DNA from 3 places in the Methylomonas sp. LWB genome. Region 1 is predicted to be linked to each of the others. Evidence: riboswitches for the same ligand, from Rfam matches in the RefSeq annotation. Region 1 holds a riboswitch; each other region holds the start of a gene.

Region 1 (3,259 bases):
TGGATCTGGAATTTCGTGTTTCCGGTGATTTTGATCGTCGGCATAGCGGCGATATTCGACGATCAGGACGGCGCGCTGTTTAAAGTGGGCGTGACCGGCGAGGCTAATTCGCAGATTACCGCGTTTAAGACCACCCAATATCTGCAATTCATCGACTACCCGGAACTGGATAAGGCGTTAGCCAAACTGCAGCATCATCAACTGGATATGGTGGTGCAAGGGGGGGCGGAAAACGGCTATTGGATAAACGACAGTTCCGGGCAGGGCTATCTGCTGGAAAAAGTCCTGCTGGCTGGCGATCGAGCCGCCACCTGGAAAAAGCAAGTGGTTTCCGGGCGGCGGGTGCGCTACCTCGATTGGGTTTTGCCCGGCATTTTAGCCATCAACATCATGCACGGCAGTTTGTTCGGCGTCGGCTTTACCATCGTCAGGTATCGCAAAAGCGGCGTGCTTAAACGCTTGAAAGCCTCGCCGGTCAACGCTTTTGAGTTCCTGTCGGCACAAGTCGTCAGCCGGCTGGGGCTGTTGATGCTGGCGGTCGTGCTGCAATTTGTCGCGATGAACGTCTTGTTCGACTTTTTAGTGCAGGGGGCTTATGCCTTGTTGGCGCTGATAGCGGTACTCGGTTCGGTAACTTTGATCAGTCTCGGCTTATTGATGGCGAGCCGGACCGGTAGCGAGGAGTTGGCGTTGGGCATCCTGAATTTGCTGACCTTGCCGATGATACTGCTGTCCGGGGTCTGGTTTTCGCTGGAAGGCGCACCCGCGCTGTTGCAGAACCTGACGCTGATTTTCCCGCTAACCCACGTGCTGCAAGCCGCGCGCGCGGTGATGATCGACGGCGCCGGATTGGCCGAGATAGCGCCGGCATTGATTACCCTGTCGATGATGACGCTGTTGTTTTTAACGACCGCCGCGCTGCGGTTTAAATGGGTGGAAGATTGAGGGTCGGTCAATCCATGGAGGTCCGTGCGACTCACCGGGAGCTGGCGCATTCCGCCCGTTGATTCGACGCGGCTTAGGTTTCGAGATACGTGGAGTTGTCACAAATACCGGCAAATCGTTTGAATAGGTGATTTCACGCAGTTGCTGAGGCAAATCACGTGGTTTGGGTTTGTTTGGCCGTCGGTAAAAATGTTAGTCGTTGTAAAACAATGGCTTTTTTGTTGGCCTGGTCTTTGCTGTTAGATCAGCAACTCGGGAAATGACGATAGGTTTATGTCGGCGGGTTTGCGTTTCGCGGCGCTCTCTCTAAGCCAGTATCGTTGGGTTTCGAGCCTTGGCGGCTGCCGAATGACGGCATCTTGCGCCGTTCGGAAAAGCCGCCGGAAATCTAGGAAAACCTCGCTCAAGGATTCGGGCGATGCCGCACGGAAGCGGCAATTTCGCCACATCCGCCGCGAGGCGGAGCCGGAAAGCCACGGGTCTTGGAATAAGACGGCCGGGTTGCCTTCGAACTTTGGGCTCTGCAATGGGATGTGACGCGCTTCCATCCGTATCGGGACCTGGATTTTGCCCATTAAATCAATCTTAGATCGTTTTGTAAGGAAAACAATGAACCTATTAAACAAACACAGTTTGAAAGCGGCCTATGCCGGCGTTCTGGCAATCAGCGTATTCGGCGGCGGTCTGTTAACGGCAGGCGATGCCAACGCGGCCCTCGTTAGCGGCGTCGCGAATATGACCATCGACAATTCCGCATTTACCTCGGCCGTTGGCGGTTCCGAAGGTTGGTATATCGCCAATTTTTGGGACGAGACTTATAACGCAACGCCGATCGATCTGGACACGACCGGCGGTGTTGCTCTCAGTCAGACCGAGACCTTCAGCGTTTCGTTGCCGGTGAACGCCAATGGCACCACCATCAGCTACGGCGCGAGAAAGCAGGAGGCCACGACGATGGATGCCAGCAACACAGCGGCAGGCCAAATCGGCTTGAGCGGTGCATTTCGGATGGAACCCGCCGGTGGCGGCTCCTACCTGAACCCCGGTGATTTTTACCTGAAAAAAGCCAGTGGGACGTGGAATATCTTTACCTACAGCGCCGGTTTTAGTAGCCCCGCGCAAGATCCAGCCTTGTTCCGCTTGGTGAATGCCACCGAGTCGGTCAACGGTAATGGCGAATTATCGCTAAGCGGCGATTTGTATCTTTCCACTTTGGGTTACTCCTGGAATTTGCTGTTTAACGGCAGCACATCGGTCAAAGTGGGTACCTTCAATCTGGCGCCCGCCGCAGTGCCGCTGCCGGCCGGCGTGTGGTTGTTCGGGAGCGGATTGGTCGGCCTGTTAGGCGCCTCCAGAGGTAAATCGGGCTTATCCGCCTAAGCCTTACCAGACCGCTCACCCTTCCGTCGCAAAAGGCTGCGGGGCGCTTTGCTTTCCGTTAACGGTCGGGGGGTAGAGCCCGAACTTGGCCGGTAAGCGACTTATTAGAAACCCAATTTTTTTCAAGGAATACGCATGAAATTTCTATACCTGATCGTGCTGTCGTTAACCCTTGCCGCGACATCCGCGCACGGCGCTACCGTATCCGGCGGTTCGCTGATTATCAATATCGATCGAGACGCTTTCGAGAACGGTATCGATCTAGATAGGACCGCTGCGCCATCCATATACGTCGAGGAATACTACGACGCTTCGCTGGCCTCAAAAACCTTTGAAGAGTTGCGCGATTACAATACGCCCGTCGATCTGACCGATTACGCGGCGAACGAAATTCCGGCCACCGGATTGAAATTTACCGTCAATGGCGCGCATGTGGCTGACAACCCGTTAGGCCGGCACAATAGCGCCACTACCTTCACGTTCGACCCTAACGACATTACCGGCACTGCGTCGGGCTCTATCGGACTGGCCGGCGGCCTGCGTTATCGAGTGGATGTCGCGCCACCCACTAACCGGGTATTAATGGGCGACATGACGCTGACCTATAATCCCGCGGAAGCGCTAAAAACGCCGGAAAGTTCGGATTGGGTCATTTACAACACCCTCGGCTTTAAAGCGGTGGCTTTCGAGTTGTTTAACGTGGTTTCCGAGATCAACGGAAACGTGCTGTCTTTGAGCGGCGAGTTGGGTTACGGTTGGGGATTCGATCATCTTGGGGCCGGTCCGGCCCGCAATGCTAATGCGCGCATCGGTACCTTCAGCTTTCAAACCTCCGTGGTCCCGCTGCCGGCCGCCGTCTGGATGTTTATGACCGGCTTAATCGGCATGGGCGTGAGCGGTTTTCGCAACCGATCCGCTTGATCGGGATATCAGT
Region 2 (3,259 bases), on a different contig from region 1:
TTTTGTCAAATATTCGGCCAAGTTATTCCATCTCGCTTGTTCCTGTGGGATGGGCCGAGGGGATAACATCCCGATGGTTACAAGCTCTTCTGCCGAAATAGCGGTGCAAAAAAGCAGTATGAAAAAAAATGAAATGACTTTTGCCGACATATTCTGTTTATAGGTATACGAGAGCTCAAGGAAATTGAATATGTTTATAAGCGTCTAGTAAAAATTTAACCGGAATTCGTGCTCCCAGTCGTCTAAACGCCACCGATTGCGCATAAGCGCTTTTTATCGGTCGTCCGGGCCGTGAGCTCATTATTTTGCGCGGTCTACTGTCGAATTTTCCTCAAAAACCCCGGCATTTCGGTTCACCGTCGCATGTTCTAGCTATTTGGCCGCTAATCGGGAACCGCAGATCGGCAGGGAAGGCGAGTGCTTTGATCGCGTCGCGTTCGTCGCGCTTATCCGCCCATCGACCACCGCTTTGATGTTGATGATGTCCAGGCATGTCCCACCAAGGCCAACGAGGAATACGAGGTGAATTCCGTTTTTAACGCCGTCGGTTTGAAGCTGGCCATGACCAGTACGGTTCAAGGAGCCAATGGTAATTGTCCTATATATATCGTTCTGATTACTCATAAGCCTCGGTCAATTTGAACAAACGCCCTGACTGCCATGGCGGAGTATTGGCCTCCGCGATAAAAAAACCTGATCATCATAGTCTTTGCAGATCGAATAGGTGGTTGAATCGATGCCAACACTCGGCTAGATGGCACGGCGAATCTTTGGGCTTGGATCGCCAGAAGCCACACCGTCAGAGGCCGTTTGGTACCTTCAAACAGCGTCCCTGTTGGTCAGTGGCGCTGGGTGATGACAGGCCGTACATTGACAAAGTTTGCGGGTCTTGACCACTACAAACCACCATAACTTGGGTATTGAAAACCGGCGGTCATCGTGCCTGAAATAGGGTTTCGGCGTACTGGGCATCGGTAGTTTACAGCTTCAGAAAATCCATCAAATCGAAGCCTTTTTGAAATTGGATCGGGTTCTTCTTAATGTCAGGATCCTGCAGTCGGACTAATACTTTCATCGGACTTATCGGAGGCTTCTAAGTTGTTGAGGCTCATCGATAATCAGCTTGGACTATGGCATATGCCGCAACAATTAATTAGAACTGTGTCAAATCCCGTAGAGCCGACGGTCGAATGAATTAACAGGGGTTTTTGGTTTTTAATAAGTATATGAAATTTATAGTGATTGTTCTTTGGTCTTTTTATTGCTTTCCAGTAAGTGCTCTATTTTGAGCGCTAGCCAAACCTGTCGCGAGGCAGGGCCGGAAAGCCACGGGTCTTGTAGGCAAGATAGCCGGGTTGCTGTGTCACGGGTAGGGATGCCGGGAAAGACTGCTTTTGCCTTGAAGAGGGTTAAAGCAAGTGACGCACACACAGTTGAGAAGTTTATCCATTCAACCCTTCTTTTTTGAAACAAGGTAATTAAATGAATTTGGAAATTAACGCAATACGCAAAACTAAACTCGCGGGATTGGCTATGATGTTGGCCGCCGCGACTCTGGCCCCGCAAACCGCTAGCGCGGCCCTAGTCTCAGGAACAGCGACCATCTCGCTAAACGGTGTTTGGAACTCGGCGTTTCTCGCTTCAGGATGGGCTCCGACGACTTTTTTCGATTCGTCCTTTAATAACACGATGATAAGCGGCTCTCTCGCCGGCGGAACCGCGATTAGCGGCTTTACCGGTGCTTTCGAGGCACCGATTAACACCAATACGACGACGATCGTCATCGGTGGTTTCGGTACCGCCGGCACCATTCAGGCGACGACGATGGATACCAGCAATTCCTCGGTCGGGGTTATCGGCCTTAGCGGCGCCTTCCGGTTTACCGCTCCTTCGCTGTCAACCTATCTGTCGTCCGAGGATTGGACGTTGCAAAAAATCGGCGGTACGTGGAACCTAGTGGACCACTCACCCGGCTTTCCGGACAACACCTTATTCCAACTGGTAAACGTCGTCGATAATCTGGCGACGACCGGTATGCTTGACGGCGACCTGCAGTTCTTGCCGGATCCGGCCCATCAAGCGGGTGGCTTTTCCTACTCGGGCTTTTTGGGTGCTACCGGAGCAAAACTCAGCACGACTATAGGTCATCTGAGCATCGCGCCGGTCGCGGCGGTACCTCTGCCAGCCGCGGCATGGTTGTTTGGCACCGCTTTGTTGAGTTTGTTCGGTATCAACCGCCGCAAAAACAGCATCAGCGCCTAAGTCGTTCATGGAATACGGCGTGGATTTAGCGCTAGATTGCCGCACGATGAGGCTTGCGGTATTCAAGATTAGAATTATTCCTATCGTTCTTGAAATTCATACATTGACCACTGTTGTAGTAGCGGCGTAAACGTTGCGAGAGCACGTCCATGCTTCCCCCTGAGCAGGATTTGGGCCAGGGGGTTGTTTTTTAGCGCTATCCTCCGTTTAAACCTTTTCGAAGATTTCTGATTTGATGGGCCCCTGCTTCAACTAAATGTCACAACCCTGTCAAATCAAACCAACTTAACCCAAATTTTAAGGGTCTCGCGCGGTGTTAGCGGAGAGGCTTTCCACGGCGCCCGACGCAAGATCGTGCCGCCATTGCCAAGGCGTTTATATCCAAAAGGACGTATATCGCCAAAATGGTCTACAACCAGACGACTCGGGTAATGCCGGACGGCCCGACGGATAGTGCCTCTAGGCGAATTTATGGTTGGGAGCGTAAGAATGTTTAGCGCCCGCGTTACATCCACCAACAAGCGGCCGTGCCAATCGCCGAGACCCTATGCTTAGTTATTTTGGTCGCGCTCCGGGCCGTACGCTCTCATGAAAACGTCGACGGCGCGTTCGACCACGCCTTCGATCAAATCCGGCGTCAGTTCGTGCAGGATATTCAGCAACCAGGGTTCGAAGATCTCCGACTCCAGCAAACCGTGAAAATGCGCGGCCACCAGCTTCGGATCGGCCGGGCGCAGTCGACCCGCCGCGATGACTTCGCCAAAATACTGCTCTAAATATTTCATGCCTAATCCCGGCCCGCGTTCGTAATACAGACGACCGATTTGGCCCTTGCCGGATTCGGCAACAATCATGCGTTTTAACGCTAGCCGTTGCGGCGTGAAAAACACGCTCAATATTCGCTCGCCAAGCCGCTTTAAGGTGAAGGCTACATCTTCCGACGGTTGAAGCAGGGCGAGGGTCGAGCGAATTTCGTCGGGATCGAAATTGGTTTGTT
Region 3 (3,259 bases), on a different contig from region 1:
CTGATCCTGTATCGACCCGGAACCGAAACACGCCGGATAAACCAATGACGCCGGTAACGGTCGAGGCGAAATTGGCCGGATCGAATTCGATCGTGGTCGGTTTTGCGTGGCGCCCGGTCAGATTGGCGACATGCGTGCCGTTCACTGAAAACGTCAGGTTCTTAGCCGGAATTTCGGCGACGCCCGGCACGATATGATCTTCGAGAATTTGCGTGGCGGTGCGGCTATTCGCGGCCGGGGCGTCGAAAAATTCCTCCAAGTACATCGAAGGCGCGGCGGTCGCGTCAATCGCGATTGCGTCGGCGAGCGCGTCTCGATCGAGATTCACCACCATGGTACCGCCGGAAACCGTGGCGGCGGAAACAGGCGGCGATAACGCGGCCAGCAGTGCCGCGGCAACGAGCGCGCGCGACCCTATCATTTGAATATGCATAAATTTGCCAGAGGAAGTCATTTCCGTTGAGAGCCGATGCGCAAAATACCCGAACGACTTAGTCGTCCGGATATTCGGCCGGGTCAAGGTTGCCGGTTACGCGGCGATCGGTGCCGACTTGCGACGCCGCGATGCCAGCACGCCGAACAGACCGCTACCGAACAACCACGCGGCGGCCGGCAATGGAACGGCGGCGGGAACCGGCGAAATCAGACTGAAGGTGCCGGCCATGCCGGCGGAATTGGAACCGTCGCCACCGAATAAAAAGGCCGATGTGTTGGGCGACCACCAGAGCTCGCCGGTAAAGGCCAGGCTATCGCCGTCGGTGGTAATACTGATATTACGGGTGTCGAAGGTATTGGAAGCAAAACTGACGTTGTTGGTTAAGGTCCAACCGGTGTTGGTGCCGTTGTTTCGCGCGGCGATATAAGAGAATTTGTAGTCGCCGGACAGCAGCGTGCCGGTAAAGCTACCGCGCGTCATATACACGCCATCCAAACCGACCTGACCGCTCGCGGTCAAGCTGGAGGCGTTCAGCAGATGGTCTTGATCGGACGCCCAAGTCAACGTCGTCGCTTGATTACTGCGCCCGCTGCCGCCGATATAACCGGTCGGTATCCCGGTGCCCGCCAAACTGCTTGGATTCACGTCGTAACTTAATATGTTCGGCGCCGGATAGGTATTCGTCGGAGTCGCGACCATATCGTTCGCGGTCAAGGTGTCGGCCACCGCCTTATCGAAAAAATTGGCGACGTAGTAAGAGGTAATCGAACCTTCTCCCAAGTTCAAGCCGGCCAATAAGTCGTTTGGGTCGTTGAATGCGATATTGAACACACCGCCGTTCAAGGTACCGGCGTTGGCTAGATTGGTCGCCGCAAGCGCCGCCGCGGCAAACCAGGTTTTTCCTAACGTCATTTTTTTTGATCCATGAAATTGCATATTTAATTCCTATAGGCTTGAAAGATAGATTTTCGGTAGCCGATTCGAACGCTTCGAACCGACGCTTACTCTCGTTCGAGAGGCAACCCGGCTGTCTTGAACCAAGACCCAAGGCTTTCCGGCTCCGTCTTGCGGCGGATGTGGCAAATTTACCGTCGATACCGCACCTTAAACTCGGCTCGACTCTCGCGGCCTCTCCTGATCCGCTCTTGCCGGCACGCTGTCCAGATGCTGATTCCGAAAGTAATTTCCGGTGCGGCGAACAGACTCAAGCAGTTAGTGTGCCAGCCATACCTCGCTAAAACCGGGAAACGGTGACCGGCTGTCGGTGGCGCTATTGGAGTCCAGAACCGAGTCATCGCTGCTAAACTGGGGTACACAGAGAATCTGAACATCGTCGACTGCGGTCGACGGGGCGCATGAAAAGCAAACGGACAAACCCATTCGCCTATTTTTTGCTGAGTGATTTCACTCAATTAATCTCAACTATAGATAAGCTAAGTTATTGAAACAAAATTAAAATTAATATTCCTACCGCAAATGCCCAATGCACTTCGCGGCGTATAACATAATTTATTAAATTTAAGATTAATTGATGCCTAAAACCGGACTGACGCCGGAAAACATCGTTTCAGCGGGACCGGCGAAACGAGGGTGCCGCAAAGAGTGGGAAAGTTATTTGCCGTAAATCAAGGCTTGCGGCTGGCGTTCCAGCCCCTCGGCCAAGTCTTTGAGCGAACGCGAGGCGTTGCGCACTTCCAGCAAGGCCTGGTTCAACGGCGCATCGGCGTCGGCCAGCGTCTCGACCGCATTCAGCGTGTGCCGCGATTCCTGCAGAACCTGGGTCGCGGCGGTCAGGCTTTGTTCGGCGGCGCGCAACACCGGCAGCAATTCCCGGTTGAAATCCCGCAGCGTGGCGCGGGTGTCGGTTAGCGCGCCGTTGGCGTTGCTCAGCAAGGGTTCGGTTTGCCGGTTCAGCGTCGCCATCAACTTTTGGGTTTCCTGTAAGGACTTCGCCAAGGCGGTCATCGATTGCTTGGTGTTATCCGACTGCAACAGATTGCGGATTTCGGTCAAGGTATCGGACAGATTTTTCAGGGTTTCCTCGACCGGCAATTGCTTGGCCCGGTTGATGATTTCGTCGGCGGTGTTGCGGATTTCGTCGACCGTAGTCGGCACGCTGGGCAGTTCCGGCAAATTTTTATAATCCAGTTTGACCAGATTGATCGGCTTGTCGCTGTAGAAATTTAGATCGACATACAGCAAGCCGGTCAGCAAGCTCTGAGTCTCCAATCGCGCCTTCAAGCCGGCTTCTATCATCCGTTGCGCCGCTTCCTGTTGCTGCTTTTTGGTGTGGCCGTGGCTCTCTTCGCCCGAGGTGTTGCGCAGCAAGGCCGGGTCGATTTCAATGACCACCGGTTTGTAGATTCGGTCGGTGTCGGTTTCCATCACCAACGAAATCTCGCTAACGTTGCCGATCTGCACGCCCTGCAGCTTAACCGGCGCGCCGACGTTCAAGCCGTTCAAGGCCGAGTCGAAGAAGATCACGAAGCGATTTTTGTCCTTAAAATAATCGCCGCCGCCGAAAATCATCACGCCCATCGTCAACAAAGTCAGCGCACCGGTCAAAAACAAACCGATCGCCAATGGATTGGCTTGCTTGCTCACAGGCTACTCCGAATACGGCCACCGGCTTGCCGGGATACCGAGGCATCGCCGCGCGTCAGGAAACGCACGATATTGGGATCTTTGGATTCCGCCAACAATTGCTTGGGCGGACCGCCGGCAATCATCGTATGGGTTTCGGCATCGAGAAACACCGAATTGTTGCCGATCAGGAAAATACTATCCAAGTCGTGGGTCACCACGACAACGGTGGCCGACAAG

Evidence for each region. Region 1 has a riboswitch for cyclic di-GMP ahead of BJL95_RS02320 (hypothetical protein). Riboswitches for the same ligand answer to the same signal wherever they lie in the genome.
Region 2: another riboswitch for cyclic di-GMP. It lies ahead of BJL95_RS16750 (hypothetical protein); the one in region 1 lies ahead of BJL95_RS02320 (hypothetical protein).
Region 3: another riboswitch for cyclic di-GMP. It lies ahead of BJL95_RS17860 (PEP-CTERM sorting domain-containing protein); the one in region 1 lies ahead of BJL95_RS02320 (hypothetical protein).

What each region holds. Positions count from the first base shown of each region.
Region 1 covers NZ_MKMC01000005.1:26,186-29,444, reverse strand. Annotated here, with positions in the region: gene BJL95_RS02325 (ABC transporter permease) at 1-945, shown strand, start outside; cyclic di-GMP riboswitch class I at 1,378-1,454, shown strand; gene BJL95_RS02320 (hypothetical protein) at 1,555-2,325, shown strand; gene BJL95_RS02315 (VPLPA-CTERM sorting domain-containing protein) at 2,461-3,246, shown strand.
Region 2 covers NZ_MKMC01000045.1:97,192-100,450, reverse strand. Annotated here, with positions in the region: gene BJL95_RS16760 (PAS domain-containing protein) at 1-150, opposite strand, end outside; cyclic di-GMP riboswitch class I at 1,286-1,363, shown strand; gene BJL95_RS16750 (hypothetical protein) at 1,483-2,262, shown strand; gene BJL95_RS16745 (TetR/AcrR family transcriptional regulator) at 2,814-3,259, opposite strand, start outside.
Region 3 covers NZ_MKMC01000045.1:362,269-365,527, forward strand. Annotated here, with positions in the region: gene BJL95_RS17855 (VPLPA-CTERM sorting domain-containing protein) at 1-421, opposite strand, end outside; gene BJL95_RS17860 (PEP-CTERM sorting domain-containing protein) at 530-1,348, opposite strand; cyclic di-GMP riboswitch class I at 1,451-1,527, opposite strand; gene BJL95_RS17865 (MlaD family protein) at 2,048-3,040, opposite strand; gene BJL95_RS17870 (ABC transporter ATP-binding protein) at 3,037-3,259, opposite strand, start outside.